DNA from 3 places in the Streptomyces sp. NPDC093801 genome. Region 1 is predicted to be linked to each of the others. Evidence: riboswitches for the same ligand, from Rfam matches in the RefSeq annotation. Region 1 holds a riboswitch; each other region holds the start of a gene.

Region 1 (9,804 bases):
TCCAGCACCAGCACGGCGTTGGAGAGTTCGCCCTCGTCTCCGACCTCGCGCTGGTAGGAGAAGATGTCGTTCCTGACGTGCACGGCGTCGGAGAAGGAGTCGCGCAGGACGGCCAGCGGGCGCGCGTGCGCCACGCGCGCCGGCACCTCCGCGGCCACGTACTCGACCAGCCCCGCCGACCAGGGGGCGCCGCCCACCTTGCGGCGCATCTCGATGTACTCGAGGGGGTTCGCCACCCGCCCGATGTCGATGTTGGCGAGCTCCCACATGGACTCGTCGAGCAGGTTCTTCGTGGACAGGGCGAACCGCTCGCGCCAGTCCGCCGACATGGCCGGGACGGTGCGCACCCACAGGTCCGCGAGCCCGGCCTCGACCGGATTGGTCGCCTCGGGGAAACCTTCCGCCAGGTCCATGGGCATGAAGGCGGCGAGCCGGTCGAGGTACGCCCTCGCGCCGTCGCGGTCCTGGGAGCGCTTGTACATCTCCAGGAAGTGGTCGTCGAAGAAGAACACCCACACGTACCAGTCGGTGACCAGGGACAGCGCCGCGGCGTCGCAGTCGGGGTGGGTGTACGCGCAGAGCAGGGCGTAGTCGTGCGAGTCGAGGTCCCGCTCCTCCCACACCCCCGACCCCTCCAGCATCCCCAGCCCCCGCGCCCAGCCCTTGGTGTGGGCCCTGGCCTCCTCCAGGTGGGGGTTCAGCCGCGCCGGGTACGGCACGTAGAACTCCGGCAGTTGAAACGGCTGCTGCGTCACGACGGGGCGGGCCTTTCGTCCGGGGCACGGGGGCCGACGGACCCGGCCCCCGCACGAGATCAGCAGTGCCCTACCCCCGGCATCCGGCGGACACGTCCCGTTTCACCGCTTCAGGTGACACCCGCCCCGTTCCCCGGCGCGGGGGGCCGCCGGGGGGTACCGGGGGCCGTGCTGGTGTCGGAGCTTCGGATGGGTGTCTGGTTTGTGTAGTTTTTTCGGTGTATGGAGTGTCCGGTTCTGGAGGGAACGCGTATGTCATCCATCGATCTGAGCAAGGTGCTGGACAAGGCCTGGGAGGACAAGCCGCTCGCCGAGATCCTCTCCGCGCCCGTCGCCGCGCTGAAGGGCGTCACCGACAAGGACGGGGAACTGCTGCACGAGGCCTTCGGGGTGAAGACCGTCGCCGACTTCGGGACCCTCAAGTTCGCCCGGTGGGCCGCGGCGCTCGTCGCGCTGAACCAGACCGCCAAGGTGTAGCGGCCGGAGGGTCGACAGCGGAACGGGCCGGCCTCCCCACCCTGGGAAGGGTGGGGAGGCCGGCCCGTAGCGTGCGGAACCGGGTGCCTACTCGGCCTCGCCCTCCAGGTTGCCCTCCGTGTCCAGGTAGACCTGGCGGAGGGATTCGAGGATCTGCGGGTCCGGCTTCTCCCACATGCCGCGGGACTCGGCCTCCAGGAGGCGTTCGGCGATGCCGTGGAGGGCCCAGGGGTTGGCCTCCTCCAGGAAGGCGCGGTTCGCCGGGTCCAGGACGTACGTCTCCGTCAGCTTGTCGTACATCCAGTCCGCGACCACGCCCGTCGTGGCGTCGTAGCCGAAGAGGTAGTCGACCGTCGCCGCGAGTTCGAAGGCGCCCTTGTAGCCGTGGCGGCGCATCGCCTCGATCCACTTGGGGTTGACCACGCGGGCGCGGAAGACCCGGCTCGTCTCCTCCACGAGGGTGCGGGTCTTGACCGTCTCCGGGCGGGTGGAGTCGCCGATGTAGGCCTCGGGGGCCGTGCCGCGCAGGGCGCGGACGGTGGCCACCATGCCGCCGTGGTACTGGAAGTAGTCGTCCGAGTCCGCGATGTCGTGCTCGCGGGTGTCCGTGTTCTTCGCGGCGACGGTGATGCGCTTGTACGCCGTCTCCATCTCGGTGCGCGCCGGGCGGCCCTCCAGACCGCGGCCGTACGCGTAGCCGCCCCAGACCGTGTAGACCTCCGCGAGGTCGGCGTCGGTGCGCCAGTCGCGGGAGTCGATCAGCTGGAGGATGCCCGCGCCGTAGGTGCCGGGTCGGGAGCCGAAGATGCGGGTCGTCGCCTTGCGCTCGTCGCCGTGGGCGGCGAGGTCGGCCTGGGCGTGGGCGCGGATGAAGTTCTCGGTGTGCGGCTCGTCCAGGGAGGCCGCCAGCCGGACCGCGTCGTCGAGGAGGCCGATGACGTGCGGGAACGCGTCGCGGAAGAAGCCCGAGATGCGGAGGGTGACGTCGATGCGGGGACGGTTCAGTTCCGCGAGGGGGATCGCCTCGATGCCCGTGACGCGGCGCGAGGCCTCGTCCCAGACCGGGCGGACGCCCAGGAGGGCCAGGGCTTCGGCCACGTCGTCGCCGGCCGTGCGCATGGCGCTGGTGCCCCACAGGGACAGGCCGACCGAGGCGGGCCACTCGTCCTCGTGGTCGGCGCGGTAGCGGGCCAGGAGGGAGTCGGCCAGGGCCTGGCCCGTCTCCCACGCCAGGCGGGAGGGGACGGCCTTCGGGTCGACCGAGTAGAAGTTGCGGCCGGTCGGGAGGACGTTGACCAGGCCGCGCAGCGGGGAGCCCGAAGGGCCGGCCGGGACGAAGCCGCCGTCCAGGGCGCGGACCACGTGGGCGATCTCGTCCGTGGTGCCGGCCAGGCGGGGGACGACCTCGTGCGCGGCGAAGGCGAGGATGTCGGAGACGGCTGCCGGGTGGCCCGCCGCGACCGCGGCCACCGCCGACGGGGCCCAGTCCGCGTCCTCCATCGCCTGGACCAGGGCGCGGGCGGTCTCCTCGACGGCGTCCGCCGAGGTGCGGGTGGCCGCCGACTCGTCGAGGCCGAGGGCCTCGCGCAGGCCGGGCAGCGCGGAGGTGCCGCCCCAGATCTGGCGGGCGCGCAGGATGGAGAGGACCAGGTTGACGCGGGCCTCGCCGGTCGGGGCGCCGCCCAGGACGTGCAGGCCGTCGCGGATCTGGGCGTCCTTGACCTCGCACAGCCAGCCGTCGACGTGGAGGAGGAAGTCGTCGAAGCCGTCGTCGTCCGGGCGCTCCTCCAGGCCCAGGTCGTGGTCGAGCTTCGCCGCCTGGATCAGGGTCCAGATCTGGGCGCGGATGGCCGGGAGCTTCGACGGGTCCATGGAGCTGATCTGGGCGTACTCGTCCAGGTGCTGCTCCAGGCGGGCGATGTCGCCGTACGACTCGGCGCGCGCCATCGGCGGGACCAGGTGGTCGACCAGGGTGGCGTGCACCCGGCGCTTGGCCTGCGTGCCCTCGCCCGGGTCGTTGACCAGGAAGGGGTAGACCAGGGGCAGGTCACCGAGGGCGGCGTCCGGGGAGCAGGAGGCCGACAGGCCCGCGTTCTTGCCGGGCAGCCACTCCAGGTTCCCGTGCTTGCCCAGGTGGATCATCGCGTCGGCGCCGAAGCCGCCGTCCTGCGCGGCCGCCTGGATCCAGCGGTACGCGGCCAGGTAGTGGTGCGAGGGCGGCAGGTCCGGGTCGTGGTAGATCGCGATCGGGTTCTCGCCGAAGCCGCGCGGCGGCTGGATGAGGATGAGGAGGTTCCCGCGGCGCAGGGCCGCCAGGACGATGTCGCCCTCCGGGTTCGCGGAACGGTCCACGAACATGTTGCCCGGGGCCTCGCCCCAGTGCTCCTCGACGCTCTCGCGCAGGTCGGCCGGGAGTTCGGCGAACCAGCGCTTGTAGTCGGCCGCCGGGATGCGGACCGGGTTGCGGGCCAGCTGCTCCTCGGTGAGCCAGTCCTGGTCGTGGCCGCCGGCCTCGATCAGGGCGCGGATCAGCTCGTCGCCGTCACCCGAGACCAGACCCGGGATCTCCTCCACGGGGCCGAAGTCGTAGCCTTCGGCGATCAGGCGGCGCAGCAGCTCCACGGCGCTGGCCGGGGTGTCGAGGCCGACCGCGTTGCCGATGCGGGAGTGCTTCGTGGGGTACGCGGAGAGGACCAGCGCGATCCGCTTCTCCGCGCGCCCGATGTGGCGCAGGCGGGCGTGGCGCACGGCGATGCCGGCGACGCGGGAGGCGCGCTCGGCGTCGGCCACGTAGGCGGGCAGGCCGTCCTCGTCGATCTCCTTGAAGGAGAACGGGACGGTGATCAGCCGGCCGTCGAACTCGGGCACGGCGACCTGGGTGGCGGCGTCGAGGGGGGAGAGGCCCTCGTCGTTCTCCTCCCAGGTGCTGCGCGAGCCCGTCAGGCACAGGGCCTGGAGGATCGGCACGCCGAGCCCGGCCAGGGCGCCCGCGTCCCAGGACTCGTCGTCCCCGCCCGCCGAGGCGGTCGCGGGGCGGGTGCCGCCGGCCGCGAGGACGGTGGTGACGATGGCGTCCGCCTGCTCCAGCGCCCGGAGCAGCTCCGGCTCCGGGGTGCGCAGGGAGGAGACGTAGAGGGGGAGGGGACGGCCGCCCTTGGCCTCGACGGCGTCGCAGAGGGCGTGCACGAAGGCGGTGTTGCCGCTCATCTGGTGGGCGCGGTAGTAGAGCACCGCGACCTGCGGGCCGGTGGCCTCCGTGGCGGGGCGCTCCAGGGGGCCCCAGGTCGGGGAGGCGGCCGGGGGCTCGAAACCGTGGCCGGTGAGCAGGACGGTGTCGGAGAGGAAGCGGGCCAGCTGGTCGAGGTTGGCCGGGCCGCCGTGCGCGAGGTAGCGGTGCGCCTCCGCGGCGATGCCGATCGGGACCGTGGAGGCCTCCATCAGCTGGGCGTCCGGGGCCTGTTCGCCGGTCAGGACCACCACCGGGCGGGTCTGGCCGGGGGCGAGGAGCACGTCGAGGCCGTCCTGCCAGGCGCGCAGGCCGCCGAGGAGGCGTACGACGACCAGCCCGACGCCGTCGAGGAGGCCGTCGAGGTCGTCGAGGGGGAGGCGGGAGGGGTTCGCGAACCGGTACGGCACGGGGCCGCCGGCGGTGTTCGCGGCGCGGGCGCTGAGCAGATCGGTGTCGGACGTCGACAGCAGCAGGATCATGCGGCGGCAGGCCTTCCTCGGGGTTTCCGCGCCCCGGGCAGTGAGGACAGCGGGAGTTCCTGACTCACCCCGCGGATCGCTCCGCGGGGCTCACAGTGGCGGGACCGCGCCGGAATCGCACCGGGCTTCCTCCCATGTCGCCGTCCTCGGCGGTGACGGGCCGAGTGGTCCGCCGGAAGGTCATCTTAGGTGGCCTTTTCCCTGGCCGGGAGGTGGGGTGGGGGGCTCGCGGGTGGCGGGGTGCGGTGGCGTGCGGTCCGGTGGCGTGCGGTGCGCCGTGGGGGCTCTGCCCCGGGGGCCGCGCCGCAAACGCCGGGCGGGGGACGGGGGCCGCCGCCCGGAGCCGGCTCCCCGCCCCGCCCTTCGCCCGTTCGTCCCCGAGCCACCGCCGGGAGGTGTTCCCAGGGGCTCCGCCCCGGACCCCGAGCCTCACGCGCCGGCGAGGCCGGACTTTGCCCGGCGGGGCTCAATCCCGCTGGTCGGGGTGGCGACGGACACAGGTCGGGGGTGGGCAATCGTGGGTATGCTCGCGGCCATGTCGCCCCAGCCACCTTCCGCCGCGTCGCGGGACGAACCCGTCATACGTGACCGCGGTGATGCCTGCCCCGGCGCGCTGCGGCTGCACGCCGCCGACGACGGGTACCTCGCGCGCGTCCGGATCCCCGGCGGGCTGCTCACCACCCGGCAGGCCCTCGCGCTCGGGCACGCCGCCGACCGGTTCGGCGACGGGCACCTGGAACTCACCTCCCGCGGCAACGTCCAGCTGCGCGGCCTCGCCGACGGCTGCGGCGCCGGGCTCGCGGAGCTGCTGGACGGCGCCGGGCTGCTGCCGGCGCCGGGCCACGAGCGGGTGCGCAACATCGTGGCCACCCCGGTGGCCGGGCCCCAGGTCGTGGACCGGGTCCGGGAACTCGACCGGCTGCTGTGCGCCAGTGCGCGGGCCGCGGACCTGTCCGGACGGTTCCTGTTCGCCCTCGACGACGGGCGCGGGGACGTGGCGGCCCTCGACCCCGACGTGACCGTGCTCGGCGGGGCGGACGGACGGGTGCTCGTGCGGCTCGGGAGCGGCGGCGGCGCCGTCGAGGTCGGGGCCGCCGATGCCGCCCGGGCCGCGCTGTGCGCCGCCGAGTACTTCCTCGACGCCGCCCGGGACGCCGGGACCCGGGCCTGGCGGATCGCCGAGCTGCCCTCCGAACACGCCCTGGACGAGCGCGAGTTCGTGCGGCGGCTGGCGGAGGCGGGGGTGGCCGCCGGGCGCGTGCCCGAGGTGGAGTGGCCGTACGCCGAGCCGCCCCGGCCCGGGAGCGTGGGCGCGGCCGGACTGTGCGTCCTGCCCCCGCTCGGCCGGCTGGACTCCGCGCAGTGGCGGGCCCTGGCCGAGGCCGCCGACGGCGGGGAGGGGGAGCTGCGCGTCACCCCGTGGCGCAGCGTCGTCCTCCCGCGCGCGGCAGCCGACGGCGCCGCCCGCGTCGAGGCGGCGGGCCTCGCCGTCCGGCCCGGAAGTCCCTGGCGGACCGTCACCGCCTGTACCGGCAGGCCCGGTTGCGCCAAGTCCCTCGCGGACGTACGCGCCGACGCGCGTGCCGTCGTACAGGGGCAGACCGACGCCGCGGAGCTGCCCGTGCACTGGTCGGGCTGCGCCCGCCGGTGCGGGCATCCGCGCGGTACGGCCTGGGTGGACATCGTCGCCACCCCCGACGGGTACGCCCTCGACGGCCGGCCCGTCCCGCACGCAGACCTGGCGGCCGCCCTCACGGCCGCGCGCACCACCCCCACCACAACCGAAGCCGCAGTGAAGAAATGAGCGAGTACACCGTGTTCGAGTACGAGAAGGACGGCGCCGCGATCTACCGCCAGTCCTTTGCCACGATCCGCGCCGAGGCGGACCTCTCCGGGCTGCCCGCCTCGGTCGCCCAGGTCGCGGTGCGCATGATTCACGCCTGCGGCATGACCGACCTCCCCCAGGACCTCGGCTACACCCCCGAGGTCGTCCTGCGGGCCCGCGCCGCGCTGCACGCCGGCGCGCCGATCCTGTGCGACGTGCAGATGGTCGCCAGCGGGGTCACCCGCAAGCGGCTGCCCGCCGACAACGAGGTGATCTGCACCCTCTCCGACCCGGCCGTGCCCGCGCTCGCCGCGAAGATGGGCACCACCCGCAGCGCCGCCGCCCTCGAAGTCTGGCGCGACCGGGGCCTGTTGGAGAACGCCGTGATCGCCGTCGGCAACGCCCCGACCGCACTGTTCCGGCTGCTGGAGATGATCGAGGAGGGTGCCCCGCGCCCCGCCGCCGTCATCGGCGTGCCCGTGGGCTTCATCGGCGCCGCCGAGTCCAAGGACGCCCTCGCCGCCCACCCCTCGGCCCTCGACCACCTCATCGTGCGCGGCCGGCGCGGCGGCAGCGCCATCGCGGCCGCCGCGGTCAACGCGATCGCGAGCGAGGAAGAATGAGCGGGCAGGACCAGAACCGGGCCAAGGGCAGGCTGTACGGGGTCGGACTCGGCCCCGGCGACCCGTCGCTGATGACCCTGCGGGCCGTCGAGGTGATCGCCGAGGCGGACGTGGTCGCGTACCACAGCGCCCGCCACGGCCGTTCCATCGCCCGCTCGATCGCCGCGAAGCACCTGCGCTCCGACCACCTCGAGGAACCGCTGGTCTACCCGGTCACCACCGAGACCACCGACCACCCCGGCGGCTACCAGGGCGCGATGGAGGAGTTCTACGAGGCCTCCGCCGCCCGCCTGGCCGCGCACCTGGACGCGGGCCGGACCGTCGCCGTGCTCGCGGAGGGGGACCCGCTCTTCTACGGCTCGTACATGCACATGCACAAGCGGCTCGCGGACCGCTACGAGGCCGAGGTCATCCCCGGCGTCACCTCCGTCAGCGCCGCCGCCGCCCGCCTCGGCACCCCGCTCGTGGAGGGCGAGGAGGTGCTGACGATCCTGCCCGGCACCCTGCCGGAGGAGGAGCTCACCGCCCGCCTCGCCGCCACCGATTCGGCGGTCGTCATGAAGCTCGGCCGCACCTTCCCCGCCGTCCGGCGGGCCATGGAGGGCAGCGGGCGGCTCGCCGAGGCCCGATACGTCGAGCGCGCCACGATGGAGGGCGAGCGGACCGGGGTCCTCGCCGACACCGACCCCGACAGCGTTCCGTACTTCGCCGTCGCCGTCGTACCCAGCCGGATCGGCAACCCGGGCAGTGTGCCGTCCGGGCCCGGCGAGGTCGCGGTCGTCGGCACCGGCCCGGCCGGGCCGCTGTGGCTGACCCCCGAGACGAAGCGGGCGCTGGCCGACGCCGAAGTGCTGGTCGGGTACACCACCTACCTGGACCGGGTGCCGGTCAGGCCCGGCCAGGTACGGCACGGCTCCGACAACAAGGTGGAGTCCGAGCGCGCCGAGTTCGCCCTCGACCTCGCCCGGCGCGGCAAGCGGGTGGCCGTGGTCTCCGGCGGCGACCCCGGGGTCTTCGCCATGGCCACCGCGGTCCTGGAGGTGGCCGGGCAGGCCCCGTACGCGGACGTGCCCGTACGGGTGCTGCCGGGAGTGACGGCGGCCAACGCGGCGGCCGCCGCGGCCGGCGCCCCGCTGGGCCACGACTACGCCACTGTCTCGCTCTCCGACCGGCTCAAGCCGTGGGAGGTCATCGCGGAGCGGCTGCGCGCGGCGGCCGCCGCCGACCTGGTCCTCGCCCTGTACAACCCGGGCTCCCGCAGCCGGACCTGGCAGGTGGCCCAGGCGCGGGAGCTGCTGCTGGAGCTGCGCGCGCCGCAGACCCCGGTGGTCGTGGCCCGGGACGTGGGCGGGCCCGAGCAGTCGGTGCGCATCGTCACGCTCGGCGAACTGGAGCCGTCCGAGGTGGACATGCGGACGATCCTGCTGATCGGCTCCTCGCAGACGCAGGTGACCGAGCGGGCCGACGGCGCGCGGGTGACGTGGACCCCGCGCCGGTACCCGTGACCCTGCGGACGGGGTGAGCGCGGCCCGGCCGGGGGATCCCCCCGGCCGGGCCGACGCGGCTCAGCCCGGGCAGCCCGCGAGGGCGTCCGCGCAGCCCTGGACCGTCGACGGGTCGACGGTGACCAGCTGCCACGACACGACCCCGGCCGGGGGCGAGTCCTCCTGCGGGGCGGGGTCGATGTGCGCGTTGAGCGCCGAACCCGCCGGCAGGTTCAGCCGGGTGACCTCGCCGGCGGTGCACGACACGTCGAACGACCGGTCCCCGGAGCCGCCTTCGCGCGACAGCACCAGGGTGACCCGCGGACTCTCCTCGCTGTCGCAGGCGATGTCGAAGCGGTACGGGCGCTCCCCGCCGGTCTCCAGGGTCTTCTCCATGCCGGCCTTGAGGAAACCCGTCCCCCGCATCGTCACGCGGGCCCCGTCCGAGACGCCCTTCCCCAGCAGCTCGTCGGCCCGCTGGAGCGCGTCGTCGGGCTCCCAGCCCTTGGACTCGGGCGCCGCACTCCCGCCGCATCCGGTGACGAGCGCCGACGCGGCGGCGAGGGCCAGGACGAGGACGAGGGAGTGACGTATCCGCATTCCTTCAGCCTAGAGGGTGCGGCCCTTCGCCGCCGAGCCAGCGCAGCGCCTCCTCCACCGACTCCGCGCGGGCCACCCCCTCCGGGACCGGCGGGCGGCGGACGACCAGGACCGGGATCCCGGCCTCGCGCGCGGCGGTGAGCTTGGGGGCCGTCGCGCCTCCGCCGCTGTCCTTGGTGACCAGCACGTCGATGCGGTGGCGGGCCAGCAGCTCCCGTTCCTCCTCCAGGCCGAACGGCCCGCGCGCCAGCACCGTTTCCAGGCGCGGCGGCACCGGCCCCTGCGGCGGGTCCACCGAACGCACCAGGAACCAGGTGCCGGTGAGGTCCGCG
Region 2 (9,804 bases), on a different contig from region 1:
CCGGCGTACGGGGCCAGGCGCCCGCGTCGAAGGCGGCGCGGGCGGCGGCCACCGCGTCGTCGGTGTCCCGTACCCCGCCCTCCGCGACGACCGCGAAGGCGGTGGCGTCGACGGGGTCGATGATGCGGCGGGTGTCACCGGAGAGTGCTGCGCGCCACTCGCCGCCCACGTGGATGGTCTGTTGTGCTGCGGTCACGTCGGGTACTGCCTTTCGTTCCTTGGATCCCCCGCCGGTCGCCCGGAGGACCGGAGCGCCCTGCCGGCCGCCCGGAAGCCCGGGTGCCCCCGCCTCCCGGAAGCATGTGCAAGACGGTGCGGAGAGTGATCCACTTCACTGGTCGTATCAGGACATGAGTGAAGATTCAGGACGAAAGACGGCCCGGCGCGGCCACGGAACGCAGTGCTCCCTACACGGCCGGGGAGGTCGCGTGGGACAGTGCCACGCCGCCGATGATCAGGGCGAGGGCGAGGAAGCGGCCCGGGGTGACCGGTTCCTCGTGGACCACGACGCCCAGCGTGATGGCACCGGCCGCGCCGATCCCGGTGAAGACGGCGTAGGCCGTGCCGACCGGCAGGCCCTTCATCGCCAGGGACAGCAGGTAGACGGCGACGGCGGCGAGCGCGAAGCAGAGCAGCGTGGGCAGGGGGCGGGTGAACCCGGCCGTCGGCTTGATGCTCTGCGACCAGGCGACCTCCACCAGGCCGGCGGCGACGAGGAGGAGCCAGTTCACAGGGATCCTCCCGTCGTGCGGGCGGCCTCCAGCGCGGCCGCGCGGGACGCGTCGTGCGCCCCGCGCCGGCCGGCGAGGGCCGGATCGGTGAGGGAGTTGGCCAGTTCGGTGCCGAGGAAGGTCATGTCCTCCTCCGGCACGGCGAAGTGCCCGGCGAAGAAGTCGCGCAGGTAGCGCTCCTGGTGGTCGTACGGGTGGCGCGGGGTGCCCGGGCCGTACGCCCCGCCGCGGGCGTACGCCACGACGAACCGCCGTCCGGCGAGGGACATGCGCGGGAAGGTGACCTGGTCGATCCAGGCCTTCAGGGACGCCGGGACCGAGTAGTTGTACATCGGCGTGGCGATCAGGACGACGTCGGCGGCGACGAGTTCGGACAGCAGCGGCTCGACCACGGCCCAGGCCGCCTCCTGCGCGGGAGTGCGCACGGCCTCCCGGTAGCGGGAGGGGTCGGTGATCCCGTGCTCCAGGACGTGGTCGCACAGCTCGGTCCACGCCTCGCCGATCTGCGGGACGGGGGTCCTGGCCAGATCGCGGCGGATGTGGACGCCGTCCGGGTGGGACGCGCGCCAGGCGGCGGCGACGGCGTCACCGGCCTCCCGGCTGAAGGACCGGCGGCGGGCACTGGCGTCGAGATGCAGCAGCGTGGTCATGACGGGGACCCCTCGGTATCGGCTGGACAGTAACCGGACACAGCGTCCAGTTATACCCGACGAGGGGCTCAACCGGACAGTGCGTCCGGTTATTCGTGTAGGCTGCGGTGCCATGGGGACGAGGGAACGCGCGGACGCCGCCCGCAACCGGGCCAAGGTGCTCTCCGCCGCCGCGGAGCTGTTCGCCGCCGGTGATCCGCGGTCGGTCACGATGGAGGACGTCGCCAGGGCGGCCGGCATCGGCCGCGGCACGCTCTACCGCCGCTACCCGGACGTCACGTCCATCGCGGCGGCCCTCCTCGACGAGCACGAACGCCGCCTGCAGGAGGAGCTGCTGCGCGGCGCTCCTCCGCTGGGCCCCGGCGCGCCGCCGGCCGAGCGGCTCACCGCCTTCTACGGCGCCATGGTCGACCTGCTGGACACCCACGGCCACCTGGTGCTCGGCGCCGAGACCGGCGAGAAGCGCTTCACCGTCGGGGCGTACGGCTTCTGGCGCGTCCACGTCCTCGTCCTGCTGCGCGAGTCCGGCACGCCGGACCCGGAGGCCCTGGTCGACGGCCTGCTCGCGCCACTGGCGCCGGAGGTCTTCCTCCAGCAGCGCGCACAGGGAGTGACGCCGGAGCGGATCAAGGCGGCGCTGGGGCGGCTGGCGGGCGTACTGCCGGCCGTCTGACCGGCCCGGCGGCCCGTCCGGGACGCGTCCCGGCGCGCATCCGCCGCTGCCGGCGAGGGCCCGCCCCCGCCTTCCAGGTGAGCCCGTGGGCTGCGGCGGCGTTCCCCCTCCGCACCGCCGTTGGTATGTTCCGTACCCCGCTCGCCGACCAGGAAGCACGAGGCCCCGATGACGACGTCGTCCCCCGACCCGATGCTGGAGCTGCTGTCGGCGGAGGGTCCGGATCCGGACCACGCGGAGGCGCTGATGCTCTACGGCCGGCTGGTCGGAACGTGGAACATCAGCAACCGGTACCGGTTCGCCGAGGGCCGGTGGCGTACCGCGGCGGGCGAGTGGCGCTTCGGCTGGGCCCTGGGCGGCCGGGTGGTCCAGGACGTGCTCCACTGCCCGGAGTTCCACGACCGGTTCCCCGGCACCACCGTCCGCATGTACGACGTCACGACCGGGCTCTGGCGGATCACGTGGATCTCACCGAAGCTCCCCTCCCACTTCGTCCAGGTCGGCCGGCCCGACGGTGCCGGCGGGATGATCCAGGAGGGAACCGACGCCGAGGGCGTGCGCTCACGGTGGACCTTCACCGACGTCACACCGACCTCTTTCCGCTGGCAGGGGTTCAGCGCCACCCCGGACGGCGAGTTCGAGCTGTTCCAGGAGATGCACGCGACACGCCGCTAGGCCGGCGGCCTAGTGCCCGAACGCCGGATAGCCCGGCAGCGGAGCCACCTCCCAGCCCGCGGCCACCTCGCGCAACAGCAACCGCATCGTCTCCGCCAGGGCCGGGAACTCCTCCAGCCCGCTCGCCGTCTCCCAGCGGTGCCTCAGCACCTGGCGCCTCGTCGGGGCCGGGCGGCGGGTCCGGTGGAGCGGACCGTCCTCCCCGGTACGGGGCAGCAGGCGCACCGTCGCGTCCACCGTCCAGACCGCCGTGGCCTGCCGCATGCCGGCCCGCCACACCTCGTCCTCGGCCAGCGCCGGATACGCGCCGACCACCTCCGCGCGGTATGCCTGCTCGACCTCCGCGGCCGGCCCGGCCGGCAGGGTGAAGACGCACCAGCAGCTGGAGAACGGCATCCGGCAGTACGCGGCCGTCAGGAACACCGACTGGTAGCAGGCCGCCTCGAAGTCGATCAGCCGCAGCCCGTCCGGGGTGAGCAGGTTGTTGTCGGGACAGGTGTCACCCGGGGTGAAGGCCGGGTATTCCTCTCCGCCCGCCGTGCCGATCCGTGCCAACTCCTCCGCGAGCCCGGCAGGAGGCGCGATTCCGGCGCCGGCGAGCAGCGCGGGCAGAGCGGTGGCGTTCTGCGCGGTCCACGGCTCGTCCTCCCAGGACGGCATGCCCTTGTGGTACAGGGACCACAGCCGTGCGAGATCGGCGCGCCGGTCCACCGATGCGGCGGCCAGCGCCCCGAGTCCACGGGCCCAGGCCAGCAACCCGTCCTCGGCCGCGGCCGGATCGTCCCCGAGCAGCACGTCCGCCAGGGTGGGTGCGTTCCCGAGGTCCGCCATCACCAGCAGCGGCACCTCGGGGTCCACGCCCAGGACCTCGGGACCGGCGATCCCGAGGGACAGGCCGGCGGCCTCGGCCGTGAAACAGCGCAGGGACTCCGGCTCGTTGCCGAACGCCTTGACGACCACGCTGCCGCCGCCGGCGGTCGCACAGCGCAACACGGTGCTGCGCGCGCTGCCGCCCAGGTCGACCGGGTCGGACAGTTCGGCACCCAGCAGTTCACCGGCGGCTCGCAAGATCGACTCCATCGCGGCATTCTGCCACCGGCGGCCCGGCACCCCAGGGCGATTTCCGACCGCCGACGCCCCGTAGCGGAGGCCTGGCGCCGCCTCGGCCGGGCCCGGCGGCAGGGGCTCGTACCCGCCGGTCGCCTCATCCCGGAGCGCGCAGCCCCTTCGGCCGGCGGGCGGCCCTGGCCGCCAGCGCCGCCACGGCGGCCACCGGCACCGCCGGTCCCAGCACCAGTGCCGCCGGCCCGGCCCCCAGGGCGGCCGCGGCCGGCACCAGCGCCACCCCGGCGGCGAGCGCCAGGCCGAGCCAGGCCGCCACCCGGCCCGGCGAACCCGCCCGGTCCCCGCCGGCACCGGGAAGCAGGTCCGGCAGCCGCAGCGCCGCCCAGTCGGCCGCCGCCTCCCGCTCCTCGCGGCGGCGCGCCGCCACCGCGAGGAGCCGCAGCACCGCGGTGGCCGCCGCGCCCGTCACCGCCGCCCCGAGCAACGCCCACCCGGGCGCCAGCAGCAGCGGGACCAGCAGGGCGACCGTGGACCAGCCGACGAGACAGCCCGCGGCGGCGACTCGGCGCGAGGCGGGCCGGTCGGCGCCCGCCCGCAGTTCCGCCAGCGAGGGTACGTACCAGACGCACCCCGCGGCCGTCACCACGGCGAGACCCAGCACGGGAACCACGGGAGAGCCGGTCATTCCCCCTCCCGCGTGACGGCACCGGCGGCCACCGGGACGGGCGTTTCGGCGGAGGCGGAGGCGGCGGCGATCTGCGGGTGGTGCAGGTCGAAGGCGGGCGACTCCGAGCGGATGCGCGGCAGCACCAGGAAGTTGTGGCGGGGCGGCGGGCAGGAGGTCGCCCATTCGAGCGAGCGGCCGTACCCCCAGGGGTCGTCCACCTCGACCTTCCTCCCGCACTTGGCGGTCTTCCAGACGTTGTAGAAGAACGGCAGGAAGGACAGGCCGAGCAGGAACGAGCCGATGCTGGACAGGGTGTTGAGCGTGGTGAAGCCGTCTGCGGCCAGGTAGTCGGCATACCGCCGGGGCATGCCCGCGGCGCCCAGCCAGTGCTGCACCAGGAAGGTCAGGTGGAAGCCCACGGTGAGCGTCCAGAAGGTGATCTTGCCGAGCCGCTCGTCCAGCATCCTGCCCGTGAACTTGGGCCACCAGAAGTGGAAGCCGGCGAACATCGCGTACACGACGGTGCCGAAGAGCGTGTAGTGGAAGTGCGCGACGACGAAGTACGAGTCGGAGACGTGGAAGTCCATCGGCGGCGAGGCCAGGATGACCCCGGTCAGACCGCCGAAGACGAACGTCACCAGGAAGCCGGTGGTCCAGAGCATCGGCGTCTCGAAGGACAGCGAGCCCTTCCACATGGTGCCGATCCAGTTGAAGAACTTCACACCGGTCGGGACCGCGATCAGGAAGGTCATGAAGGAGAAGAACGGCAGCAGCACACCGCCGGTGACGTACATGTGGTGCGCCCACACGGTCACCGAGAGGCCGGCGATCGCGATCGTCGCGGCGACCAGGCCGATGTAGCCGAACATCGGCTTGCGGGAGAAGACCGGGATCACCTCGGAGACGATGCCGAAGAACGGCAGCGCCAGGATGTACACCTCGGGATGGCCGAAGAACCAGAAGAGGTGCTGCCACAGCAGCGCACCACCGTTGGCCGGGTCGTAGACGTGCGAGCCGAACTTGCGGTCCGCTTCCAGGGCGAAGAGCGCCGCCGCCAGCACCGGGAAGACCAGCAGCACCAGCAGCGCGGTGAGCAGCACGTTCCAGGTGAAGATCGGCATGCGGAACATCGTCATGCCGGGGGCGCGCATGCAGATGATCGTGGTGATGAAGTTGACCGCGCCGGCGATGCTGCCGAAGCCGGAGAGGGCCACGCCCATGATCCACATGTCGGCGCCGAGGCCGGGGGAGTGGGTGGCGTCCGAGAGCGGCACGTAGAGGAACCAGCCGAAGTCCGGGGCGCCTTGCGGGGTGAGGAAGCTGCCCGCCGCGATCAGCGAGCCGAACAGGAAGAGCCAGAAGGCCAGCATGTTCAGCCGGGGGAAGGCCACGTCGGGCGCCCCGATCTGCAGCGGCATGATCCAGTTGGCGAAGCCGGTGAACAGCGGCATGGCGAAGAGCAGCAGCATGATCGAGCCGTGCATCGTGAACGCCTGGTTGAACTGCTCGTTCGACATGATCTGGGTGCCCGGCCGGGCCAGTTCGGCACGCATGGCCAGGGCCATGACGCCGCCGACGACGAAGAAGAAGAAGGCCGAGACCAGGTACATCGTGCCTATCTTCTTGTGGTCGGTGGTCGTCAGCCACTCCACCCACGTCGGACGTTCCGCCCGCGCCGGCGCCCCGCCGGCTGCGGGGGGCCGCCGCCCTGCGGTCGCCAACTCGTCACCACGCACCGTGTCCACCGGACAGGGCCTCCCCATCTGCATCCGCTCCGCTGCGCACGGGAGTCCGTCCCGGGCGACGGCAGACCGGCTGCCGCCGGATCATGATCAAACGGGTGCGTTCCCCGTCGACAGGGACGAATGGTCCCGACCGGGCCTCGAACGCAGGGCCGAACGGCCCTCTCGGGCCCGATCGGCCGCGCGGACGCCGGGTCGGACGCCGGGTCGGACGCCGGGCCGGACGCCGGGCCGGACGCCGCGGCGCCCCGCCTACGCCTACGCCTCCGCCTCCGCCTCCGCCTCCAGCAGTCCCGGCACGGGGCGCGGCCGGCCCTCGGCGTCGACGGCGACGAAGGTCAGACGGGCCGTGGCCACGTCGGTGGCGGGGGTGGTGGTTGCGTTCCAGCGCTCGGCGGTGACGCGTACGGCCACCGTCATCGAGGTGCGGCCGGCGCGTTCGAGGAGGGCGTGGACGGTGAGGAGGTCCCCGGCGCGGGCGGGGGCGAGGAACGTCATCCGGTCCACGGAGACCGTCACGGCCGGCCCGTCGGCATGACGGCCCGCCGAGGCCGCGGCGGCGTCGTCGATGAGCTTCATGACGACGCCGCCGTGGATGGTGCCGTAGAGGTTCGTGTCGTGCTCGCTCATGATGTGGGCGAGGGTCACACGGGAGTCGGCCGGCGCCTTGTGGGCACGGGAGCCTGCGGTGGTGTCCGTGGTCACGGAACTCTCCTTCGCGAGTCGTGGTCCGACCCGGCGGCGTGCCGCGGGCGCGAAGGAGCGACGGGCCGGTGGGTGCCCGCTGCCGCCGGCCCGCCCACGAGGCCCCGGGTCTCCGTACGCGCTCGTCGCGCACGGGCAGTGGCAGGTCTTCGGACTCACGGGCACGCCTGCCGGCTCTCCTGCTCTGCCGGCGGGCCCCTACTGGCCGTCGCTTCCCAGGACCGCTGCGTTCTCCGGTCCCAGTGCGTATGACGGCGGTCGTTCCCGCTCACCGCTGCGGGGCAGTCCCGGATTCCCACCGGGTTCCCTCTTACGACGCATCCCGCCTGGCTGACGGGGCGAACCAGCTGCGCTCTCACCCTAGGCCAGGGTCGCGGGCACGGCGACGGCCGAGCCGGATGGCGTACGTCTCACCTCCCGAGCCGGGGCCGAGCCGCGTCGAGCCGGCGCCCCGCGGACGCGCCCGGGTCGGGGTGCCGAAGCCCGCCGCCCCACCGCACGACCCCCGGCGGCGGCGCGGCCGCCGGCCCGCCGCCCGCCGGGGGGCGCTGCGCACCGTCGTTCCCCCCTGCCGCCGGACCCTTGGCCCTACGCGATCGCAGGCCCCCGGATGATCCGCCGGACAGCGTCTGGCTCTGCGGTGTCCCGGGCGACACGATGGAGTGGCTCCTGGAGGCGGAACCGCGGACCGGTTCCCCGTCCCGACCGAGATCTCCACCCGACCCGAAGGGGTGTGCGCCCATGCCCGACCACCCGACCGCCGAGACCGGGGACCGCGTCGAGCTCGCCCCCGGCGAGGTCCCCTCCGACGGCCGCTTCGCCAACCCCGACCTCCTCCCCGTACCGGTCGCGGCCCGGCGCTGGACGACGTACAACTTCACCGCCCTGTGGGTCGGCATGGCGCACAACATCCCCTCCTGGCTGCTCGCCTCCGGGCTGGTGGCCCTGGGGATGGACTGGAAGCAGGCCGTCTTCACCATCGCGCTCGCCAACCTCATCGTGCTCGTGCCGATGCTCCTCACCGGGCACGCCGGCCCCAAGTACGGGATCCCGTTCCCGGTGCTGGCCCGGGCCTCGTTCGGGGTCCGCGGGGCCAACATGGCCGCGCTCGTCCGGGCGGCCGTGGCCTGCTGCTGGTTCGGGATCCAGACCTGGATCGGCGGGTCCGGGATCTTCGTCCTGCTCGGCAGGATCTTCGGCGGCTGGGCGGGGGCCGCCGAGATCGGCGGCGAGCCGTGGACGCTGTGGCTGTGCTTCGTCGTGTTCTGGGCCCTCCAGCTCGCCATCATCTACCGGGGGATGGAGGCCCTGCGACGCTTCGAGAACTGGGCCGCGCCCTTCGTCATCGTCGGCGCGCTGACCCTGCTGGTGTGGATCGGGGTGAAGGCGGGCGGCTTCGGCGAACTGCTCGACCAGCCGTCCCGGCTCGGCTGGGGCGCGGACTTCTGGCAGGTCTTCTTCCCCGCGCTCATGGGGATGATCGCCTTCTGGTCCACCCTCTCCCTCAACATCCCCGACTTCACCCGCTTCGGCGCGGGCCAGCGCTCCCAGATCCTCGGACAGACCCTCGGGCTGCCCACGACGATGACCCTCTTCGCGCTGCTGTCGGTGTTCGTCACCTCCGGGTCGGAGGCGGTGTACGGGGCGCCGATCTGGGACCCCGTGCAGCTCGTGGCCAAGACCGACAACGTCTTCGGGCTGTTGTTCGCCCTGGTCACCGTACTGATCGCGACGATCTCGGTGAACGTCGCGGCCAACGTCGTCTCCCCGGCCTACGACCTGGCCAACCTGGCGCCCCGCCGGATCGACTTCCGCCGGGGCGCGCTGATCACGGGCGTGGTCGGCGTGCTGATCATGCCGTGGAAGCTGACGTCCACCCCCGAGCTGTACATCTTCACCTGGCTGGGCCTGGTCGGCGGACTGCTCGGCACCGTGGCCGGCGTCCTCATCGCGGACTACTGGATCGTCCGCCGCACCCGGCTCTCGCTGCCCGACCTCTACCGGAAGGGCGGCCCGTACTGGTACGCGGGAGGCTGGAACTTCCGGGCCGTGGCGGCGTTCGTGGTCGGCGGGGTGCTGGCCATCGGCGGCTCCCACTCGGCCCCCGGCAAGGGCCCGTTCCCCGAAGAGGGCGTGATCCCCTTCCTGAAGCCGCTGGCGGACTACGGCTGGGCGGTGGGCCTGACCGCGTCCGTACTGCTCTACACGGCGCTGATGAGCAGGGTGCGCCCCGCTCCGCCGGGAGCCGGCGGCGAGGACGGCCGCCCGGCATGACGACAGCGGGGCCCGTGTCCCGGAGGCTGCGCGGGTTCACCGTCCGCGGGGCGGGCCGGGGGCTCCGGGGAACCGGGGATCAGGAGCAACGGTGTGCGCCCGCCCACACGGTGGGCCTGCGCTCCGCCCAGGGCGCGGCCTTCTCCAGTTGGGCGGCGAGCCGGAACAGCAGGTCCTCGCGTCCGTAGCCCGCGGCGAACTGGACACCGACCGGCATCCCGGTGGCGGGGTCGGACGCGAGCGGCACCGACATCGCCGGTGTGCCGGCGACGTTGAAGGCGGCGGTGAACGGCGAGCGGTGGAACAGGTGCTCCAGCCAGCCCAGGCCGTCGGCGTCCTCGGCGCCCCGGCCGTAGGTGCCCAGGGGCAGCGGTATCTCGGGGAGGGTGGGCGTCATCAGCAGCTGCTCCCGGGTCTCGAAGTGGGTGCCGACCGCGCGGGCGACCCGGTTGCGCACGTCGAGGGCGTGCACGAAGTCCGTGCCGGTCACCTCGCGTCCCCAGGCGTAGCTCGCGAGCATGCGGGGTTCGACCGTGGACCCGTCCACCGGGCGTCCGAGCGCGCCGGCGAGGCCGTCGATCCAGGTCACCAGGTTCGCGGTCCACAGGCGGGCGTTGGCGAG
Region 3 (9,804 bases), on a different contig from region 1:
TGGGTCGAGACTGGCACCCCGGACCTGGCCCAGGCCCGCGAGTTCGCCGAGGCGATCCACGCGCAGTACCCGGACCAGATGCTGGCCTACAACTGCTCGCCGTCCTTCAACTGGAAGGCCGCCCTGGACGACGACCAGATCGCCAAGTTCCAGCGTGAGCTCGGCGCCATGGGCTACCGCTTCCAGTTCATCACCCTCGCCGGTTTCCACTCCCTCAACCACGGCATGTTCGACCTCGCCCGCGGCTACGCCGAGCACGGCATGACCGCGTACGTGGACCTCCAGGAGCGGGAGTTCGCCGCCCAGGCGCAGGGCTTCACGGCCGTCAAGCACCAGCGCGAGGTCGGCACCGGCTACTTCGACCTGGTCTCCACCGCGGTCAACCCCGCCTCCTCCACCACGGCGCTCGCCGGTTCCACCGAGGAAGAGCAGTTCCACTAGAACCTCCGCTCTTCGTCCAACCGGGTACAGCCCGGCGCTCTGCCGCTCACCGTCCGACGGCGCCCGAGGGGGTTCTCCTCGGGCGCCCGCCGCCCACCGCTGAGGAGAAGAACCTCATGTCACGCACGCCCCTGATCAGCAGCGTCCGGGTTCTCGGCGCGCCGGCTGAGCGCCACGAGGAGATCCTGACTCCCGAGGCCCTGGAGTTCATCAGCCGGCTCGACGCCGCCTTCGCGGACCGCCGCCTGGAAATCCTCAAGGAACGCCGACGCCGCTCTGCCCACCTGGCCTCCGGGACGCCGCTGGACTTCTCCCGCGCCACGGCCGCTGTCCGCACCGACACCGACTGGCGCGTGGCCCCGCCGGCCCCCGGCCTGACCGACCGCCGAGTGGAGATCACCGGCCCGCCGGAGCGCCGTATGGCGATCAACGCGCTGAACTCCGGGGCCAAGGTCTGGATGGCCGACTTCGAGGACGCCACCGCACCCACCTGGAACAACGTCATCGGCGGCCAGCTCAACCTGCTCGACGCCATCGAGCGGCGCATCGACTTCACGACTCCCGAGGGCAAGGAGTACCACCTCGGCGCGGACCTCGCGACCATCATGGTCCGCCCGCGCGGCTGGCACCTGACCGAGGAGCACCTGGAGATCGACGGCCGGCCCGTGTCCGCCTCGCTCGTGGACTTCGGTCTGTACTTCTTCCACTGCGCGCAGCGGCAGATCGACGCCGGCCACGGCCCGTACTTCTACCTCCCGAAGCTGGAGAACCGTACCGAGGCCCGCCTGTGGAACGACATCTTCGTGTTCGCCCAGGACCTCCTCGGAATCCCCCGCGGCACGGTCCGCGCCACCGTCCTGATCGAGACGATCACCGCCGCGTTCGAGATGGAGGAGATCCTCTACGAACTGCGCGAGCACAGCGCCGGGTTGAACGCGGGCCGCTGGGACTATCTCTTCAGCCTCATCAAGACCTTCGGCCACCGCACCGACTTCCAGCTCCCCGATCGGGCCTCGGTCACCATGACCGCCCCGTTCATGCGCGCGTACACCGAACTCCTTGTCCGTACCTGCCACCGCCGAGGTGCGCACGCCATCGGCGGCATGGCCGCCCACGTTCCCAGCAAGGACCCGGACGTGAACGCCGCCGCGTTCGCGAAGGTCCGGCTCGACAAGGAACGGGAGGCCGAGGACGGCTTCGACGGCTCCTGGGTCGCCCACCCCGGCCTCGTCCCCCTCTGCCGCGAGGTCTTCGACGGCGTCCTCGGGGACCGGCCGAACCAGCTGGAACGCACTCGGGAGGACGTCGAGGTCACGGCCGCCGACCTGCTGTCCGTCCGCAGGATCGCGGCCCCGCCGACCTCCGAGGGCATCCGCTCCAACGTGGCCGTGGCCCTGCGTTACTTCGACGCCTGGCTGCGCGGCAGGGGCGCCGTGGCCCTGAACGGCCTGATGGAGGACGCGGCCACCGCCGAGATCGCCCGCGTCCAGATCTGGCAGTGGCTGCGCCACGACCGGGTGGACCGGGGCGCCGTCGTCGATCTCCTCGACGCCGAATGCGCGGCCCTGGAGGCCGAGGACCCGCAGGCACTTACCCTCGAAGCCCGGGAGGTCTTCGTGGACTCGGCACTGTCGATGCAGCTCCCGCCGTTCTTCACGCCCGCCGCCTACACCCGTCACCTGGTCCGCCGCATTCCCGCGCAGGTGAACGCGTGAACGCCCTCCCGCAGCCTGCCGGCATCCGGCGAGTCGGTGTCGTCGGCGGCGGCCAGATGGGCGCGGGCATCGCCGAGGTGTGCGCCCGAGCCGGCCTCGACACCGTCGTGGCCGAAGCGGACGCCACCGCCGCCCGAGCGGCCGGTCAACGCGTGGCCGTTTCCCTGGAGCGAGCGGTGCAGCGCGGCAAGCTCGACCGCTTCTCCGCCGAGGACGCCCTGGCCCGCCTCGTCTTCACCGGCGACCTGGAGGATCTTGGTGACCGGCAGCTCGTCATCGAGGCCGTCACCGAGAACCCCGAAGCCAAAACGGAGATATTCACGGCCCTCGACAAGATCGTCGCGGATCCGGAGGCCATCCTCGCCACGAACACCTCGGCCATCCCGATCATGCGGCTGGGCATGGCCACCGGCCGCGCCGACCGGGTCGTGGGCCTACATTTCTTCAACCCCGTTCCCGTCCTGCCGCTGGTCGAGGTCGTCTCGTCCCTCCACACGTCGGCGGATACCCTCTCGGCAGTCGAGACGTTCGCCCGTGATGCTCTAGGGAAGACCACGGTCCGGTCCCAGGACCGGGCGGGCTTCGTCGTCAACGCGCTGCTGGTCCCGTACCTGCTCTCCGCCATCCGCATGGCCGAATCCGGGTTCGCGAGCGCCGCCGACGTGGACGCCGGCATGGAGCTGGGCTGCGCTCACCCCATGGGCCCCCTCAAGCTCGCCGACCTGATCGGCCTCGACACCGTGGTCGCGATCGCGGAGTCGCTGTACGAGGAATTCAAGGAACCCCTGTACGCCCCGCCCCCGCTGCTCCAGCGGATGGTGCAGGCGGGGCTGCTGGGGCGCAAGAGCGGCCGAGGGTTCCACACATACGGCCGGGTCTGAGGGACCCGGCACGGCTCCGGAGCTGAGGGTGCACCGGAGGTACGCGGGAACGGTGGGGGTGCGGCGAGTGGTGTCGTCGCGCTCTCACCGTTCTTCGTTCCATCAAATCGCGAAGCGAGGCGCTGCGGGACGGGGCAGCAGCCCTGACGGTCACGGCTGGGCTGCTGCACCCGGGCCCGCCTACGGGCGGACGGGGGCGACGCGGGGCTGCGGGTTCGTGCTCGCGGTCTTGTTCAGGGAGAACGACCAGCCTTCGAAGCTGCCGAGCGCAGGCTTGCGTGCCGAAGCGCCGGACGTGCTGTAGGTCCAGTTGCCGCCGTTGGGGGCGTGCCAGTACGACCAGTAGGCGGAGGCCGGAGGCGTGTTCACACACGCCTCGGTGGCGGCGGTGGGCTTGCCCTCGATGCGGCAGATGAAGGCCTCGCCCCAACGCTGGGTGCCGGCGATCGAGAAGCCGGCGTTCTTGAGGGCTGCGAGCCCCGTGGCCTGGTCGCCAGGGGCACAACGGGTGATGGTCGATCCGCCGAGCTCCTGGAAGTCGACGACGACCGTGACGCCGTTGCCGTTCGGGCAGTAACCGGCAGTTCCCAGACCGGTCAGCGCCGTTGCTTCCGGAGCGGTGGCCACGTTGACCGCGCCCAGTCCCAGGACCATGGCGATGGACAGCACGGCGGCGCGCATCGCGCGTACGGCATGCCGATACGTCATTCTCATAAGGGTTCTTCTCTCTCGTTCGAGGCCGCTCAGTCGGTGATACGGCCAAGGACACACAGGCTCCGGCGGGTACGCCGGGCTTGGATTGGGTCAAGGTGACCGGCGCCTCCAAGGCGGTCCGGCGCAGGGTGGCCGACACAACGCGGCCGATAACGGCGGCCACGGACGGAGAGCCGGCCTTCAACAGCCCAGGCACGAGCAGGGATACGGCGACCAGCGGGAGGCTTGAGCCGGGGCCGCAGACCAGGCCGGCACCACCGATCGACCACGGTGACGCCATTGCCTTCTGAGCAGTGGCCCGGGGTGCCCTTGTCGCGCTCGACCGAGTATGAGATCCGCGTGGAGCCATACGGATCTCGGCGGAGCCGAAGGCCAGAGTGAGCGCCCCGGACCGGAAACTGTGTCAGCGCGGCGCCTTGAGCGTCACGCGTGTGACCCCCGCTTGCGCTTGGCAGTGCGGAGCGCGGTGTAGCCGCCCGCGGTCAGTGCAACTGCCGTGCCCCCGAGGAGCAGGGCGTTGCTGCCGGTGCTGGCCAGAGGGCCGCTCCCGCCACTGGCGGCGGAGCCGTTCGGCACCGTGCCTGTCGTGGAGGCCGGGCCGGCGGATCCGCCCGCGGACGGGGTGCCGCTCGGGGTGGGGGAGGCGCCGCCGCTCGCAGTGCCGGACGGGCTTCCGCTCGGGGTTCCGGAGGGACTCTTCGAGGGGTCAACCGACGGCTTGCCGCTGGGGCTCTTGGAGGGGTCCCCCGACGGCTTGCCGCTCGGGTCGGGGCTCGGCTTCTGGTCGGTGAGGCCGATCTTCGCGAGCGGGACCTGTGCCAGCGCCAGCAGAGCCTGCGGGGTGGACCGGCGCCACTGGTCGCGCCCGAATTCCGGGATGCCGTCGGCTTTGGCCCCGTCCAGTGCTTCGTCGTTGTAGGCGATGGCACCGATCTCTGCCGACGCTGCGCCCGCGTTGGCCGCGCTGATCTGGCGAGCCTTGATCCAGGAAGCAGCCTTGTCCGCGGCCTCCTGGTGGCCCGTGGCCGCCAGTGCCTGGCCTCCCAGGCCCGTGCTGTTCGCGTTGGGGAAGGCAGTGGGGCCGGACCCGATCAGCGAACCGTCGGCCTGCTGAACCTTGGCCAGCCAGTCACCGCCCTTCTTCGCCGCCGAGGCGGCGCCTTCGACACCATCGTCCGCCGCCGCGAGCAGAGCTTGCACGGCCATGGCCGTCGAATCGGGGTCGAGTATCGCGTCGGCACCCTGGGCATCGCAGTTCCCGGTCACCTTCGTGCTGCCGAAGGCGTACGGGTAGAGGCGGAAGCCGCCGGCGGCGCACTGCTGGTCCATCAGGAAGTCGACGGTGCTCTGCGGCACGTCCCCGCTGCGTGCGAGACCGAGGACGGCCAGGGACTGGCCGAACGTGTTGCTGCTGTCCTCGCCAGAGGTGATCTTGTCCTTCACCCGGCCCTTCTCCGCACCCGAGCCGGGCCCTGCGATCAGGTCGAGGGTTTCCTGGCGCAGGTCGTACTTGCCGAACTTGGTGGGGTCCTCCCCGGCAGCCACGGCCGCGTACAGGAGCTTGGCGGTGGCGCCCGACACCCGCTGGCCGGGTTCGCCCCAGGCGTCGTTGCTGTTGTAGTCGCGTACGTGCGTCTTGAGGTTCGCGACGACTTCCGCGGCGGCCTTCTCGTCCGCCCCTGTGGCCTTGAGGGCGATAAGGGTGTCAATGGTCAGGCCCCAGTCGGACTGCCCGGGGGAGAAGCCGGGTATCCCGCCGTTCTCGAGCTCGCCGGCCTGCCAGCGGGCAGCGGCCGTGGCGGTGTCCGGCTGGGGTGCTGCGGCCGCGCTGGGCGTGAGGGTGATCAGGCAGGCGGCGAGGAACGAGCCCCCGGCGCCGAGAGCGGCGCCAATCTTGACCGGTGGTCTGACGCCGAGCATGGCGCAGATCCCTTCGAGAAGAGGCCGGCAACAGGCTCCCGGAGGGCTGTCGCAGGAGGAAACCCTGCCGTGCATTCGGAAACGAATGGGGCAGGGTCCAGGGCAGTTGCCGGGCTTCGTGCTGCAGACCATGACAGTGGGAAGCGGTACACCTACGCAATGGGTGATCCGACTCGTGACAGATGATTTTCTGCCACTTACGGTTGCAGGTCAGTGCCGGATTCACACCGGCTTTCCCCAATTGATAGGCATTCAGTTGTCGTTCCACCTGCGAGTGGAACGACCGCATGCTACGTACTTTTGCGCCACCGCCGCCACCCTTGTCAGGTGCGGTACGCGCCACACGCGCCCGGCTGGACCTGGGGCTGTTCAGCGGGCCGCAGCGATCGCGCGAGCGACCCTGACCGCGTCCGCCGTCGCACGGGCGTCGTGGACCCTGACGGCCCAAGCTCCCTGATAGGCGGCGATCGCGGAGAGCGCGGCAGTGGCGGCGTCCCGCCCGTGTGCGGGTGGCGGTGTGCCGTCCGCGTTCGCCAAGACGTGTCCGAGGAATCTCTTCCGGGAGCCCGCGACCAGTACGGGACGGCCCAGCGAGCACACCTCGGCCAGGCCGGCGACCAGACTGAGGTCGTGCTCAGCTCGTTTGGCGAAGCCCAGCCCCGGGTCGACCACCAGCCGCTCCAGAGGGATGCCGGCGGAAACCACAGCCTCGACACGGGCTCCGAGTTCCGTGACAACCTCCCGCACCACATCCTCGTACACCGCGCGGCTGTTCATGTCGTGGCTGAACCCCCGCCAGTGCATGACCACGAAGGGCACGCAGCCGGCTGCCACGGCCGGGACCATGGCGGGGTCTGCCAGGCCCCCACTGACGTCGTTGACAAGGACAGCGCCGGCGTCGATTGCCCGTGCGGCGACAGAAGCGCGCATGGTGTCGACGGACACCAGGACACCTTCGGCCGTCAGGTCCCGAACGACCGGGATGACGCGCCGCAACTCCTCCTCCTCGTCGACGCGGGAGGCCCCGGGGCGCGTCGACTCGCCACCGACGTCGACCAGATCGGCGCCTTCAGCCGCGAGATCCAGACCGTGCTTGACCGCGGTTGCCGTGTCGAACCAGTAACCGCCGTCGGAGAACGAATCAGGGGTCACGTTCACCACGCCCATGACCGCGCACCGGTCCCAGTTCGGCAAACCCGCGACGACGCTTTCCTCAAGGCTGCTCGCGCGCGATGTACCCGTCCGGGCGCTGAACGAACTCATGACGACACCGCCGCGTGGCGGACCAGGTGGCGGCGGTACGCCTCGGGGGTGAAGAAGGCCGGCAACTCACGCGTCGAGATCGACCGTTCGAGGACCTCACGAGCCTCGGAAACCAGTGCGCCGGGCTGTTCTCGGGTCAGGGTGGCGGACTCGTTGTCGATCAGACCGCGCAGTTCCTCCTGGGAGATCAGGCGATGCCGAGTCCACTGCCAGATCCGGGCTCGGGCGATCTCGGCCGTGGCCGTGTCCTCCAGCAGCCCGTCCAGAGCGACGGCCCCCTGTCCGCGTAGCCAGGCATCGAAGTACCGCAGTGCAACAGACACGTTCGACCGAACCTGTTCCCTCGACGGAGGCAGGGTGGAGCGGCGTACGGACAGCAGATCGGCCGCGCTCACCTCCACGTCGCCGAGCGCGCGGTGAATCTGGTGCGGGCGGTCGGCGAGGACTCGATCGAAGACCTTGCGGCAGACGGGTACAAGGGCGGGGTGGGCGATCCAGGCCCCGTCGAAACCGTCTGCGGCCTCCCGTTCCTTGTCGAGGCTCACCTTGGCCAGCACGGCCTGGTCGGCCGCGGGGGCCCTGTCGGGTACGTGGGCGGCGACACCGCCGATCGCGTGGGCGCCGCGCCGGTGGCAGGTGCGGACGAGGAGTTCGGTGTACGCCCTCATGAACGGAGCGGTCATGGCGATCTCGGTGCGATCCGGTAGGAGGAAGCGAGGGTGGTGGCCGAAGGTCTTGATGAAGCTGAAGAGGTAGTCCCAGCGACCGGCGTTCAGGCCGGCGCTGTGCTCGCGCAGTTCGTAGAGGATCTCCTCCATCTCGAACGCGGCCGTGACCGTCTCGATGACGGCGGTGGCTCGGATCGTGCCGCGCGGGATGCCGAGGAGGTCCTGGGCAAGGAGGAACACGTCGTTCCACAGTCGCGCCTCGTACCGGTTCTCCAGCTTGGGGAGGTAGAAGTACGGGCCGGAGCCGCTGTCGATCCGGTGCTGAGCGCAGTGGAAGAAGTAGAGGCCGAAGTCGACCAGGGACGCCGACAGGAACCGGCCTTCGACCGCCAGGTGTTCCTCTTCCAGGTGCCAGCCACGCGGGCGGACCATGATGGCCGGCAAGTCCGTACCGATGCGGTACGCCTTGCCCTCCGGGGTGGTGAAGTCTATGCGCCGCCGACACACGTCGAGCAGGGTCAACTGGCCTCCGACGATGTTCTCCCAGAGGGGGGAGGTGGCGTCCTCCAAGTCGGCCATCCACACCTGGGCGCCGGAGTTGAGCGCGTTGACGGCCATGCGGGGCGTGGGAGGGCTGGTGATCTCCACACGGCGATCGGTCAGGTCGTCAGCCGGAGGTGCGACCCGCCAGTTGGGAGCGTCTCGGACGCCCGAGGTGGCACGAGGGAAGCCCAGCGGAGATCCCGAGGCAAGGCGGTCCGAACGGTGGAGGCGTGCCGTGAGGATCTCGCGGCGGCGGTCCGCGAACGCGGCGTCGAGCCGCGCCAGGAATTCCAGCGCCTCCGGAGTGAGGATCTCGCTATGGCGATGGCCCGCAGGGCCGAGGACTTCGACGCGGCGGGTCGGTACGTGGGTGGACATGCTGACTGTCTCCAAATGTGACCGCTTTCGCGGGACCCCGGGGCCGAGGATGCTGTAGCTCAGTGCCTACGCCGTCGGGAAGAACGGCGGTGGGGAGCCCCGACAACGCGGCTGGCGTGATGCAGGAGTTCGGGTGCCGAGGCGAGCAGGACTGCAACAGGGGGCGCGGCACTTCCGGCCGAGTGATGATGTCCGGCAATGTCGTCTGCTTCGAGTGCGGCGAGCAGCGCCGAAAGGAACTCGGTCGTGTCCCTCAGCGTGTCGCGCACGACGCGCAGCCGGGCCCCCAGCCCGCCCACCTGACTGCGCATGGTCATGAGACCGGCGTATTCCTTGGGGGTCAGGGCCACCATGGGCTGCCCGTCGACCATGATGTGCCGGGGGTTCCGCTTCGCCACCTGAGACCTTCCCGTCTGCCGGGCCCGCGTCGCTCCTGTCTGGTTGTGGCCGGTCTGGGCCGGACGCCTCGGCGTCCGGCCCAGACCATGTGCATCAGCCGTTCTCGACTGCCAGCTCCGCCCTGACCTCGCGGGCGGCGGCGACGAGGTTCTCCAGGGAGGCACGAGTCTCGGGCCAACCGCGGGTCTTGAGACCGCAGTCGGGGTTGACCCACAGCCGCTCCGCCGGGATGGCGTCCAGCCCCTTGCGCAGGAGCCCGGCGGCTTCGTCGGTGCTCGGGACGCGCGGGGAGTGGATGTCCCAGACGCCGGGTCCGGCCTCACGGGGGTAACCGTGCTCGGCCAGCTCGTCCGCGACCTGCATGTGGGAGCGGGCGGCCTCCAGGCTGATGACGTCGGCGTCGAGGTCGTCGATGGCCTGGACGATGTCGCCGAACTCCGCGTAGCACATGTGGGTGTGGATCTGGGTGTCCGGCCGGACGCCGCTGGTGGTGAGCCGGAAGGACTCGGTCGCCCAGGCGAGGTACTCGGCGTGGTCGGCGGCCCGCAGCGGCAGCGTCTCGCGCAGTGCCGGCTCGTCGACCTGGATCACCGAAGTCCCGGCCGCTTCCAGATCGCCGACCTCGTCGCGCAGTGCGAGCGCCACTTGGCGGGCGGTGTCGCCGAGCGGCTGGTCGTCGCGTACGAAGGACCAGGCGAGCATGGTGACAGGGCCGGTCAGCATGCCCTTGACCGGCTTGGAGGTCTGCGATTGGGCGTACGTGGTCCAGCGCACGGTCATCGGCTCCGGGCGGGAGATGTCCCCGGCCAGGACCGGCGGCCGGACGTAGCGGGTGCCGTACGACTGCACCCAGCCGTGCTGGGTCGCCACGTAGCCCGTCAA

The links. A riboswitch is a leader RNA that binds a small molecule or an ion and turns the genes downstream of it on or off. The one in region 1 is predicted to bind cobalamin.
Region 2: linked by a shared signal. The riboswitch ahead of AB0469_RS18145 (acyl-CoA thioesterase) and the one ahead of cobN (cobaltochelatase subunit CobN) in region 1 are both predicted to bind cobalamin.
Region 3: linked by a shared signal. The riboswitch ahead of AB0469_RS05980 (hypothetical protein) and the one ahead of cobN (cobaltochelatase subunit CobN) in region 1 are both predicted to bind cobalamin.

What each region holds. Positions count from the first base shown of each region.
Region 1 is NZ_JBFBDP010000017.1:35,376-45,179, forward strand. Features, by position in the region: gene AB0469_RS20725 (germacradienol/geosmin synthase) at 1-755, opposite strand, end outside; gene AB0469_RS20730 (hypothetical protein) at 1,008-1,232, shown strand; gene cobN (cobaltochelatase subunit CobN) at 1,320-4,940, opposite strand; cobalamin riboswitch at 4,973-5,130, opposite strand; gene AB0469_RS20740 (cobalamin biosynthesis protein CobG) at 5,464-6,744, shown strand; gene AB0469_RS20745 (precorrin-8X methylmutase) at 6,741-7,388, shown strand; gene AB0469_RS20750 (precorrin-2 C(20)-methyltransferase) at 7,385-8,893, shown strand; gene AB0469_RS20755 (hypothetical protein) at 8,954-9,472, opposite strand; gene AB0469_RS20760 (cobalt-precorrin-6A reductase) at 9,477-9,804, opposite strand, start outside.
Region 2 is NZ_JBFBDP010000014.1:107,329-117,132, reverse strand. Features, by position in the region: gene AB0469_RS18185 (aldehyde dehydrogenase family protein) at 1-196, opposite strand, end outside; gene AB0469_RS18180 (multidrug efflux SMR transporter) at 408-731, opposite strand; gene AB0469_RS18175 (NAD(P)H-dependent oxidoreductase) at 728-1,381, opposite strand; gene AB0469_RS18170 (helix-turn-helix domain-containing protein) at 1,494-2,054, shown strand; gene AB0469_RS18165 (hypothetical protein) at 2,223-2,729, shown strand; gene AB0469_RS18160 (hypothetical protein) at 2,739-3,809, opposite strand; gene AB0469_RS18155 (hypothetical protein) at 3,934-4,479, opposite strand; gene ctaD (cytochrome c oxidase subunit I) at 4,476-6,071, opposite strand; gene AB0469_RS18145 (acyl-CoA thioesterase) at 6,462-6,908, opposite strand; cobalamin riboswitch at 7,031-7,271, opposite strand; gene AB0469_RS18140 (NCS1 family nucleobase:cation symporter-1) at 7,650-9,182, shown strand; gene AB0469_RS18135 (amidase) at 9,262-9,804, opposite strand, start outside.
Region 3 is NZ_JBFBDP010000004.1:157,278-167,081, reverse strand. Features, by position in the region: gene aceA (isocitrate lyase) at 1-441, shown strand, start outside; gene aceB (malate synthase A) at 558-2,156, shown strand; gene AB0469_RS05990 (3-hydroxybutyryl-CoA dehydrogenase) at 2,153-3,037, shown strand; gene AB0469_RS05985 (flagellar hook-length control protein FliK) at 3,218-3,745, opposite strand; gene AB0469_RS05980 (hypothetical protein) at 4,175-5,671, opposite strand; cobalamin riboswitch at 5,812-5,959, opposite strand; gene folP (dihydropteroate synthase) at 6,041-6,838, opposite strand; gene aceB (malate synthase A) at 6,931-8,523, opposite strand; gene AB0469_RS05965 (hypothetical protein) at 8,583-8,921, opposite strand; gene metE (5-methyltetrahydropteroyltriglutamate--homocysteine S-methyltransferase) at 9,016-9,804, opposite strand, start outside.